DNA from 3 places in the Alishewanella sp. SMS8 genome. Region 3 is predicted to be linked to each of the others. Evidence: predicted binding sites of a transcription regulator. Region 3 holds the regulator's gene; each other region holds the start of a gene.
The links. The regulator sigma-54, encoded in region 3, starts transcription at its own class of promoters, with help from an activator protein. The targets are predictions, from matches to a motif close to GTTGGCACGNNNNTNGNNT.

Region 1 (3,283 bases), 500 kb from region 3:
TCCGGATGTCCAAAGTGTCGCAAGAATGTTATATGATGTGCGGCGTGATGACGCTTTATTGCGGCAACACCTGCAACAACATGGGTTTGACTGGCTAAGAAAGTCATATCCCGCACGGCGCGAATACAGCGCGCTGCAGCTTGTCGGTCAGGCCGTACCGGCCTGGTTTGGCCAATTGGGCTTTAATAGTCAGATTTAAGAGGATGCATCAGATGGCGTCACAATATAATGTCGCAGTCTTAGGCGCGACGGGCTTGGTAGGCCAACATTTAATTGAAATATTAGAGCAGCGCGATTTCCCTGTTGCCCAGCTATTTCCCTTGGCTAGCAGCCGCTCTGCCGGTGGCACTGTTACCTTTAAAGGCAAAAAAATTACCGTGTTAGATGCGGATACTTTTGACTGGAGTCAAGCTCAAATTGGTTTGTTTTCAGCCGGTGGTAGCGTGTCAGCTATTTATGCTCCAAAAGCCGCAGATGCAGGCTGTGTGGTGATTGATAACACCTCACACTATCGATACGAAGCGGATATTCCGTTAGTAGTGCCCGAAGTTAACCCAGAAGCCATTGCAGATTATCGTAATCGTAATATTATTGCTAACCCAAACTGCTCTACGATCCAAATGTTGGTCGCTTTAAAGCCCATTCATGATGCCGTGGGGATCAGCCGTATTAATGTGGCGACTTATCAATCGGTAAGCGGTGCTGGCCAAGCGGCAGTTGAAGCCTTAGCCCAGGAAACGGCGCAGTTATTGAATGGTCGGCCTTTAGAAGAAGGGGGCCATTTCGCTCGGCAGATCGCTTTTAACGTGATCCCGCAAATTGATGTGTTCATGGATAACGGTTACACCAAAGAAGAAATGAAAATGCATTGGGAAACGCAAAAAATTCTGGGTGATAACAGCATTGGTGTTAATGCAACAGCGGTACGTGTGCCGGTGTTTTTTGGTCACGCTGAGGCGGTCCACATAGAAACGCGGATGCCGATTACCGTTGAGCAAGTTAAAGTGCTCTTAGCGAATGCCCCAGGCGTGGTGTTATTTGAAAATAACGCTGATTTTCCAACGCAGGTGAGTAACGCAACAGGCAAAGATGAGGTGTTTGTTGGGCGTATACGGCAAGATATTACCCATGAAAATGGCATAAACTTGTGGGTTGTGGCAGATAATATTCGCAAAGGTGCTGCCACCAATAGTATTCAAATTGCTGAGCACTTAATTCGTGATTATTTGTAATACCGTTTTGGCGGGTTAATTGAGTCACAAATCGCAGAGCGCCTTAGGGCGCTCTGCGTTATTTATAGCGGTAAACAATAGAGCTTGTTGCTATTTACTGGTAAGCCGAGGCTAACTGCATTATATTTGTTGAGTCAGCAGCAGTAATAATGGAACACTGCTTGCATAACACTATCATATGATTTTGCTTTAACGTGAGTCTAGGTGCTCGGCTAAGGAATCCTGATGCCTGTTCGTATAATTTTACTTTTGCTGTTAGTCAATTTTTCGTCGATGGTGCTGGCTCAGTCTGCGCCGACGCAGATCCGTGGCCCGAAAAACGCGGATAGTGTGCTATTGCAAAAGCAATTTGGCCCTTTAACACCCAGCGACACTTTGTGGCGTATCGCCGAGCAGGTCAAGCCTAGCGACAGTGTGACCACATTCCAAGTGATGTACGCACTTTTCATGAAAAACCCTGGTGCGTTTAATGACGCCAACTTCAATCATTTACGGCCTGGTGCCATTTTAATTGTCCCTGAGTTGCGTGAGATTCGTTTGGTTGATCCCGAAGTCGCTCGACGTAAAGCCGATAGCGATGATGCTGAGTGGGCGAAAAAAGTCGCGCGTGATGCTGCTGCCCGCGCCAAAGCACGCGAAGAAGCTAATAAACCTAATGTCGTGCAGCAACAAACCGCTGCAGAGCTGAACGCTCTAAAAGATCAATATCAAGACTCCATTCAATTAATTGAAGGTATAGCACTGGAAAACCAGCAATTACGTGGTTCGTTAGGGCGAGTGGAACAAGAGCTTGAAGGCTTAAAAGCGCAATTAGCGGAAGACAGCTTGTTACAACAGCAGCTTAACCAACTACTACAACAACAGCAGCAAATTTTGGCCGAGCAACAAGCCCGACGCGAAGCGGAGGAAGCCGCGCAACTTGCAGCCGCCGCAGCTGCAGAAGCAGAAGCCTCCAATTGGCTCAACAATCCGATTACGTGGGCGCTTGCTGCGTCGTTACCCGCTATTTTGTTATTGATGGGCTTTATCGCTTGGGTTAAACGGCGTGGGCGGCAAACCGAAGAAGCGGTAGCGAATGCTATCAAAGAGCCACAGACCTCGGCAGGCTATAAATCACCGGTGCCACCTATCGACAATAGTCAGGATTTTGACGAAAGCCTGCTCGATATGGATGACGATCTGTTTAAAAACGATTTTGATGAAGTCAGCCCAAGTGCAGTCAGTGCCCTAGATGATAGCCTTGAAGATGATACATTACCGGATTTCAGTGACGATATTTTAATTAACGAGTTAGTTGAGCCGGATCCACTGCGCACGGACATGTTAGATGGCATGGATGATGATCGTTTAGATGTTGATGACGACGCCTTAGATCCGGTAACGCCGGTGCGGGAAGAGCACGATATTCAATTAGAAGGCGTGGAAGAATTTGATTTCGACCCGGATAATATTTTGTCGGATACGGATTTATCGGCCTTATTAATGGCTGATGACGATGATGATGTTATTGAGTTAGCGGATCCGAGTGAGGCGGAAACAGCCAAGCTAGCAGCAGAACCTATTGCGCCAGAGCGCGAGACTGCAGATGATGTTAACGATCATATTGAAGAAATTGAAGTTGAGCTGCCGGATGATGAGCCCTACGCTACGCCCGTGCCGACAAATAATGATGAGCTTGAAGAAGCCGCAGAGCTTAACGACGATGTGCTGGATAGGTCTGCTGACGAGGCAGTCGATGCCGCAACAGACGAACTCGATGCTGATGATATTGACGAGTTACTGTTAGATAATGAGCGCGAACGTTTATTAGCCACAGAAGCCCGTTTTGATAATTCTGATTTAGATGACTTTGCCGAGCAATTGGCTGCAGAATCGATTGAAGCGGAAGATGCAGACAGCTTATCTGCAGATGAAGAGCAATTGAATGCCGAGCTTGACGATATCTTAGAGCAAGCGGCAGCGGAGCAATCGCAAGCGACAGCCCCTGAGGTTCGTGAGGCGGATGTCGATGAACTCACCCTTGAAGCGCTTGATGACATGGATTTAATCGA
Region 2 (3,283 bases), on a different contig from region 3:
AACCTTTACTATTTAATGACTGAGCAAACTGTTTGATTATTTTCGCTTTCACTTCAGGAGAAAAGTAAATCAATACGTTGCGACAGAATATGATGTCGAATTTCCCTAGCAGAGTATAACTGTCTAGCAGGTTAAGATGCCGAAAAGTCACTTTTTTACGCACGTTATCTTTAACGCGCATCATGCCATTAGAGGTATCTTCAAAAAACCGCGTGCGTCGCTCAGGTGATAAACCACGCGCTAAAGCTAAGCCGTCGTACTCGGCTCTGGCGCAATGCTCCAGCATTGTATTGGATATATCAGTACCTAAAATATTCACCCCACCAGGAAAGGCATTTGGCCGACTTTGCTGAAACTCTAGCGCGGTCATTGAAATAGAATATGGCTCTTGACCCGATGAGCTAGCCGCTGACCAAATTTTGACGCTGCGGCAAGTTTTTTCCAGCTCCGGCAATAATTGATTCTTTAGTAGCTCGTATGGGTAGTTGTCACGAAACCATAAGGTTTCATTGGTGGTCATAGCGTCAATCACGGCTGAGCGTAACTGCCGTTCAAACGGACTCATGGTTTTGGCAACCAGTTCAGATAAACTGCCATGGCTAAAACGTTGCATTAAGGGGGTTAAACGGCTTTTAACCAAATATTGCTTATTGTCACCCAGCACGATACCGCACTGTTGCTCGAGAAAATCCCGAAATTGCCGATATTCCGATTCTTGTAACTGCTTATTCTGCACGCATAACCCTTACCAATTATTCAACGTGGAGCCATTTTTGCACTGCTTGTGCTAACTCGTCGGGATTAAACTTTGCAATAAAATCCTCAGCCCCCACTTTTTGTACCATTTGCTGATTAAACACGCCACTTAACGAGGTATGTAAAATCACATGTAACTGTCGCAGTTTCACATCAGCTTTCACCGCCGCTGTTAGGGTATAGCCATCCATATCCGGCATTTCGATATCAGAGATCAGTAAACCCACTTTTTCTGTGATCGAATGTTGGCATTGTTCACTTAATTGTTGTAGATAGGTCAGCGCTTCGCGGCCATTTTTGACCAAGTGCATTTTTACACCCAAAGGCTCTAGCGCCCGTTTCACCTGATTACGGGCCACAGTAGAATCATCAGCAATTAAAATAACTCGATCGCCTAAATCAGTTGCAATGCTTTTCGACACCGTTTCATCGTGGATCATTGTCGGTGAGGGTGAAATCTCTTCGAGAATTTTTTCAACATCCAAGATCTCAATTAATTCTTTATCCAGTTCGGTAACAGCCGTTAAATAGCTTTGCTTACCACCAGTGCCTTTTGGCGGAGGCATGATGGTTTCCCAGTTGGTATTAACTATGCGCTCAACTGAACTGACTAAAAAGCCCTGCACCGAGCGGTTATACTCAGAAATAATAATGAACGCAGTGGAAAGATCTTGAATTTCTCGCCCGCCGATAGCCAAACTTAAATCAATGACCGATATGGTTTGGCCACGAATGTGCGCAATACCACGCACAAACTTGTTGCGTTTGGGCATGCTGGTTAAACGCGGACATTGCAATACCTCACGCACTTTAAACACGTTAATACCATAACGCTGGCGTCCAGCAAGCTTAAACAGCAGCAACTCTAATCGATTCTGACCCACAAGTTGGGTGCGCTGGTTGACGGAATCTAGAATACTGGACATCTGGGTTTCCTTACTTCAGCCTTTAGGCGTGATATTTGCATGACTAGTTCAACTGTCAGAAAATCGGCGTCAATACATGATTCAGGTATGTTATAGCCCTTTGTTAGTTAAGCATAGACAAACCCTATGAAAAAGTATGAAAATTTTCGTCATATTACTGCTTTAATTACCTTACTGTGCTTAAGTTTAACGCTTAATGCTTCGGCTTTTGCCGAGCAAAATACCTCAGCAAGCTATAACCCTGAACAATTAACGACCCTGACAGAAAATTGGTTAAAAGACACCTTAGCCAGCGAACTGTCAACAGATACTGAGATAAGCGTGACCCCTTTGGATACTCGGATTGGTGATAAAGAATGTGCTAATGCCCTGCAATTTAGTTTACCGGCAAACTACAATCCACGCCAAACCACCGTGCAATTAAGCTGTGACAGCCCTGTCGCTTGGCAGTTGTTTATATCAGCTAAGATCACCGAGTATCTTGATTTAGTGGTGATGCGGCAAAATATTTCTCCAGGAACGGTTATCACGGCCGATATGCTCGAAATTGAGCGCCGGGAGCGACGCTTAGTTCGGGGTAATATTGTGCAGCAACCGGCTGAGATTATTGGTAGTAAAAATAAACGCAGTCTGAGTGTTGGTCAAATTATCAACCTTCAAGATCTTTGTCTTGTATGCCGGGGTGATATTGTTACAATAGAAATTAATAACAGCGGTTTATCTGTTACTGCCACTGGCGTGGTTCAGCAAGACGGTACCCTAGGTGCTATAGTTACCGTGAGAAACCAGCAATCTGGGCGCAGTATTCAAGCAGAGGTTGTTGGGGTTAATCAAGTTCAAGTGAAATTTTAGAAAATAAACCTAAAGTTTTCTTTGTAGCGGCCGTTAACCTAAGCATAAGGACTAAAGTTTAGGTGAAGAGGTTCTATTATGGCGATTAATATTAATAACTTGCAAAATACTCCGCAGGTTAAAACAGATAAAAACGATCAACTGGTGCAGCGCCAACAAACTACTGTGCAGCAAAATGCCGGTAGTCAGGCAATGCAAAAGCAAGATTCGGTTTCTATTACACCGCAAGCTCAGCAATTTTCTAAATTGCAAGAAAAGGCCAGTAACAGTAGCGGTATCGATCAAGAGAAAGTCGATAAGATTAAACAGGCTATTGCTGAAGGCAAATACAAAATTAACGTTGAGCAGTTAGCTAAGCGTATCATGCAATTTGAGGGCGATTTATTCGACCGCTAATGAATACAGCACAAAGCGCCACCCTCACCTGCCTGAACCAACAACAAGCGCATTTATCTGCGCTTTTGTTGTTGCTAGAACATGAACTTAAAGCGGTTACTGAACGTGATGTACCGCGTTTAAACAACATCATCGAACAAAAAAATACCTTATTGCTACAAATTGAACAAACCGATAAGGCACTTAGCCAATCTGAAGACCTGGCTGAGCAACGCAAACAATCTTGGTTTGATGAGCGTATTGCTGTTTTGGATGATTTATTGGCGCAGTGCAAACAACAAACTGCCGTTAACCAGCAGGTTTTAGAACACAGCCAGTTAACGCTAGGTCGATTAAAGCATGAGATTTTATCG
Region 3 (3,283 bases):
CGTGCCCGCGCCGGCATTGGTTATTTACCGCAAGAAAGCTCGATTTTTCGTAAATTGACTGTGCATGAAAACTTATTGGCCATTTTGCAAACCCGCAAAGATTTAAGCACGCAACGCCGCGCTGAAATTGCCGATGATTTATTAGAAGAATTTCATATCGGCCATATCCGCAACAGTTTAGGGATGGCGTTATCTGGTGGCGAGCGTCGTCGGGTTGAGATCGCGCGAGCATTAGCCGCTGATCCCGCTTTTATTTTATTAGACGAACCGTTCGCTGGCGTTGACCCGATTTCAGTACTTGATATCAAAAAAATCATTCAACACCTCGCCCAACGTGGCATTGGTGTTCTCATTACTGACCATAATGTGCGTGAAACGTTAGATGTTTGTGAAATCGCTTATATTGTCAGTCATGGCGAACTGATTGCAGCCGGTTCTCCGCAAGATGTTCTAGCAAATCAGCAGGTACGTGATGTATACCTAGGTGAGCAATTCAGGCTATAGTAAAGAAGATAGAACGCAACTGCGCATTCAGGAGAGAATTACAGGTACATGAAGCCCTCTTTGCAACTCCGCCTAGGACAACAGCTTACCATGACGCCACAACTGCAACAGGCGATACGCCTATTACAGTTGTCTACCATTGAGCTACAGCAAGAAATACAGGAAGCGTTAGACGCGAACCCGTTACTCGAAGGCGATGATGATTTCGAACGTCAGCCAGATGAGGTTGATCACAGTCTTGGCAATATCAATCGCGATACCCTTGACGATCCACGCAACAAAAACTCAGAGCAAAAAGACGCTGCCGATCGCGATACCAGCGATGATCTGAATCAACAAAACATCCAAGAAGATTTACCGCTAGATAATAACTGGGATGACTTAGTCAGTGCCGCCCCTGTTAGCAGTGGCAACATGCCTGATGACGATATGGTGTATCAGGGTGAAACCAGCGATACCCTGCAAGATTATTTACGTTGGCAAATGCAACTGACGCCCTTTTCTGAAATCGACCGGGCTATTGCTGAGATCATTATTGAAGCCATCGATGACAATGGTTTTTTAAGTATCAGCTGCGAAGAAATACTCGACTCACTGCAATCTAACGAGGTCGAGGCCGACGAAGTTGAAGCCGTGATTAAACGCATTCAATTATTTGATCCGGTCGGGGTTGGCGCGCGCTCGGTGCAAGAGTGTTTACTGGTGCAGTTACGGCAGTTTGAGCCAACTACCCCCTATTTAAATGATGCAAAACTCATTATTAGCAACTATACCGAATTTTTAGCAAATAGAGACTTTCGTTCTTTGATGCGCGTGACTAAACTCAAAGAAGAAGAGTTAAAGGAAGTCATGCAGTTGATCCACAGTTTAAATCCACGGCCGGGTGCTGATGTGATTAAACAAGAACAGCAGTATGTGATTCCTGATGTCACGGTGACAAAAGTAAAAGGTCGTTGGCAAGTCGAATTAAACGCTGACGCTATGCCCAAAATACGGATCAATCAGCAATATGCGGCGATGAGCAAAACCGCTAAAAATTCCGCTGATACGCAATTTATTCGTTCGCACTTGCAAGAAGCTAAATGGTTTTTAAAGAGCTTAGAAAGCCGAAACGATACTTTACTCAAAGTAGCCAATTGCATTGTGCAGCAACAACAAGCCTTTTTTGAGCATGGTGAAGAAGCCATGAAACCGATGGTATTGAATGATGTTGCAGAAATGGTCGGTATGCATGAGTCGACGATCTCACGCGTCACCACTCATAAATATATGCATACACCACGTGGAATTTTTGAACTTAAGTTCTTTTTCTCCAGTCATGTTAGTACAGAGAGTGGTGGTGAATGTTCTTCCACTGCCATTCGTGCTTTTATTAAAAAATTGGTGGCGGCAGAAAATCCGGCAAAACCGCTAAGTGACAGTAAAATGGCGGAGATTTTGTTAGAACAAGGGATAAACGTGGCTAGGCGAACTATCGCTAAATACCGCGAATCGTTGTTTATTCCGCCGTCAAATCAACGAAAGACCCTGCTGTAAGTGTCTTAACTAAAAGGAAGAGTCTATGCAAATCAATTTAACAGGCCGTCACGTCGAAATTACCGAAGCCTTAAAAGATTATGTCGAGAATAAATTTGCTAAGCTAGAGCGTCATTTCGAGAACATTAATAATGTACATGTCATCTTAAACGTGGAAAAATTACAACAGATTGCCGAAGCTAAAATCCATCTCACCGGTGGCGAAGTGTTTGCGGTGTCTGAGAACGAAAACATGTATGCTGCGATTGACCAGTTAATAGACAAACTCGATCGGCAGGTCATTAAACACAAAGAAAAACTGTCACGACACTAAGACATTATTATGAATTTAAACGCAATGTTAGCGGAGAACTGCACGAAAAGTGCAGTTCTATTTAACAGTAAAAAACGTATCCTCGAATATATCGCCGAACTGGCTCACCAGCAGCTTCCCGAACTATCTGAATACACGATTCTTGAAGCCTTAATGACCCGTGAAAAACTCGGTTCAACCGGCATCGGTGGCGGTATCGCCATTCCTCACGGCAAACTTGACTGCGTAACTCAACCGATTTTGGTGTTTGTGGTCAGTAAAGACCCTATCGCGTTTGATGCGATAGATAACCAAGCCGTCGATATTTTTTGCGCTATTTTAATACCCACTGAGCAATGCCAAACGCACCTAAGTACGTTATCCGGTATTGCCAAATTGTTGAGTCAGAAAGACTTAACCAAAAAAATCCGCCATGTCGAGTCAGATGAACAACTGTATCAGCTACTACTCGACTATAGCCAAAAAACAGGTGAGTCATGAAACTACTCGTCGTCAGTGGTCGCTCAGGCTCTGGCAAATCGGTTGCTCTAAGAGTCATGGAAGATCTCGGCTATTACTGCGTCGACAATCTCCCGGTTAATCTATTACCGACTCTGGCAACTGCAGTAATGGGCCAATATGAACGCGTTGCCGTGAGTATTGATGTGCGTAACTTACCGAGCGATCCCGATGAGTTATCAGACATTTTGTCGTATCTGCCGCGCAAGCTGGAACTGACGATTTTATATTTGGATGCGGATCACACCACGCTAATTAAGCGCTTTAGCGAAACGCGTCGCTTGCATCCGCTATCCCATCAAGCGATGTCGCTCGATGAAGCCATTTCACGTGAACAACAGTTATTAGATCCTATCTCTAGCCGCGCCGATTTATATATCGATACCACTGAGCTGAATGTGCATCAACTGGCCGAGCAATTACGTGAGCGGA

Region 1: the regulator sigma-54 is predicted to act here: its motif matches at 1,381-1,399, upstream of ORJ01_RS03090 (FimV/HubP family polar landmark protein).
Region 2: the regulator sigma-54 is predicted to act here: its motif matches at 1,705-1,723, upstream of flgA (flagellar basal body P-ring formation chaperone FlgA).

Annotation. Positions count from the first base shown of each region.
Region 1 covers NZ_JAPJEA010000001.1:686,989-690,271, reverse strand. The annotation lists gene ORJ01_RS03100 (4-phosphoerythronate dehydrogenase) at 1-199, shown strand, start outside; gene ORJ01_RS03095 (aspartate-semialdehyde dehydrogenase) at 213-1,232, shown strand; gene ORJ01_RS03090 (FimV/HubP family polar landmark protein) at 1,458-3,283, shown strand, end outside.
Region 2 covers NZ_JAPJEA010000003.1:88,650-91,932, reverse strand. The annotation lists gene ORJ01_RS10860 (protein-glutamate O-methyltransferase CheR) at 1-736, opposite strand, end outside; gene ORJ01_RS10855 (chemotaxis protein) at 753-1,682, opposite strand; gene flgA (flagellar basal body P-ring formation chaperone FlgA) at 1,809-2,534, shown strand; gene flgM (flagellar biosynthesis anti-sigma factor FlgM) at 2,613-2,930, shown strand; gene flgN (flagellar export chaperone FlgN) at 2,930-3,283, shown strand, end outside.
Region 3 covers NZ_JAPJEA010000001.1:1,183,502-1,186,784, forward strand. The annotation lists gene lptB (LPS export ABC transporter ATP-binding protein) at 1-504, shown strand, start outside; gene ORJ01_RS05460 (RNA polymerase factor sigma-54) at 553-2,040, shown strand; gene hpf (ribosome hibernation promoting factor) at 2,066-2,353, shown strand; gene ptsN (PTS IIA-like nitrogen regulatory protein PtsN) at 2,360-2,833, shown strand; gene rapZ (RNase adapter RapZ) at 2,830-3,283, shown strand, end outside.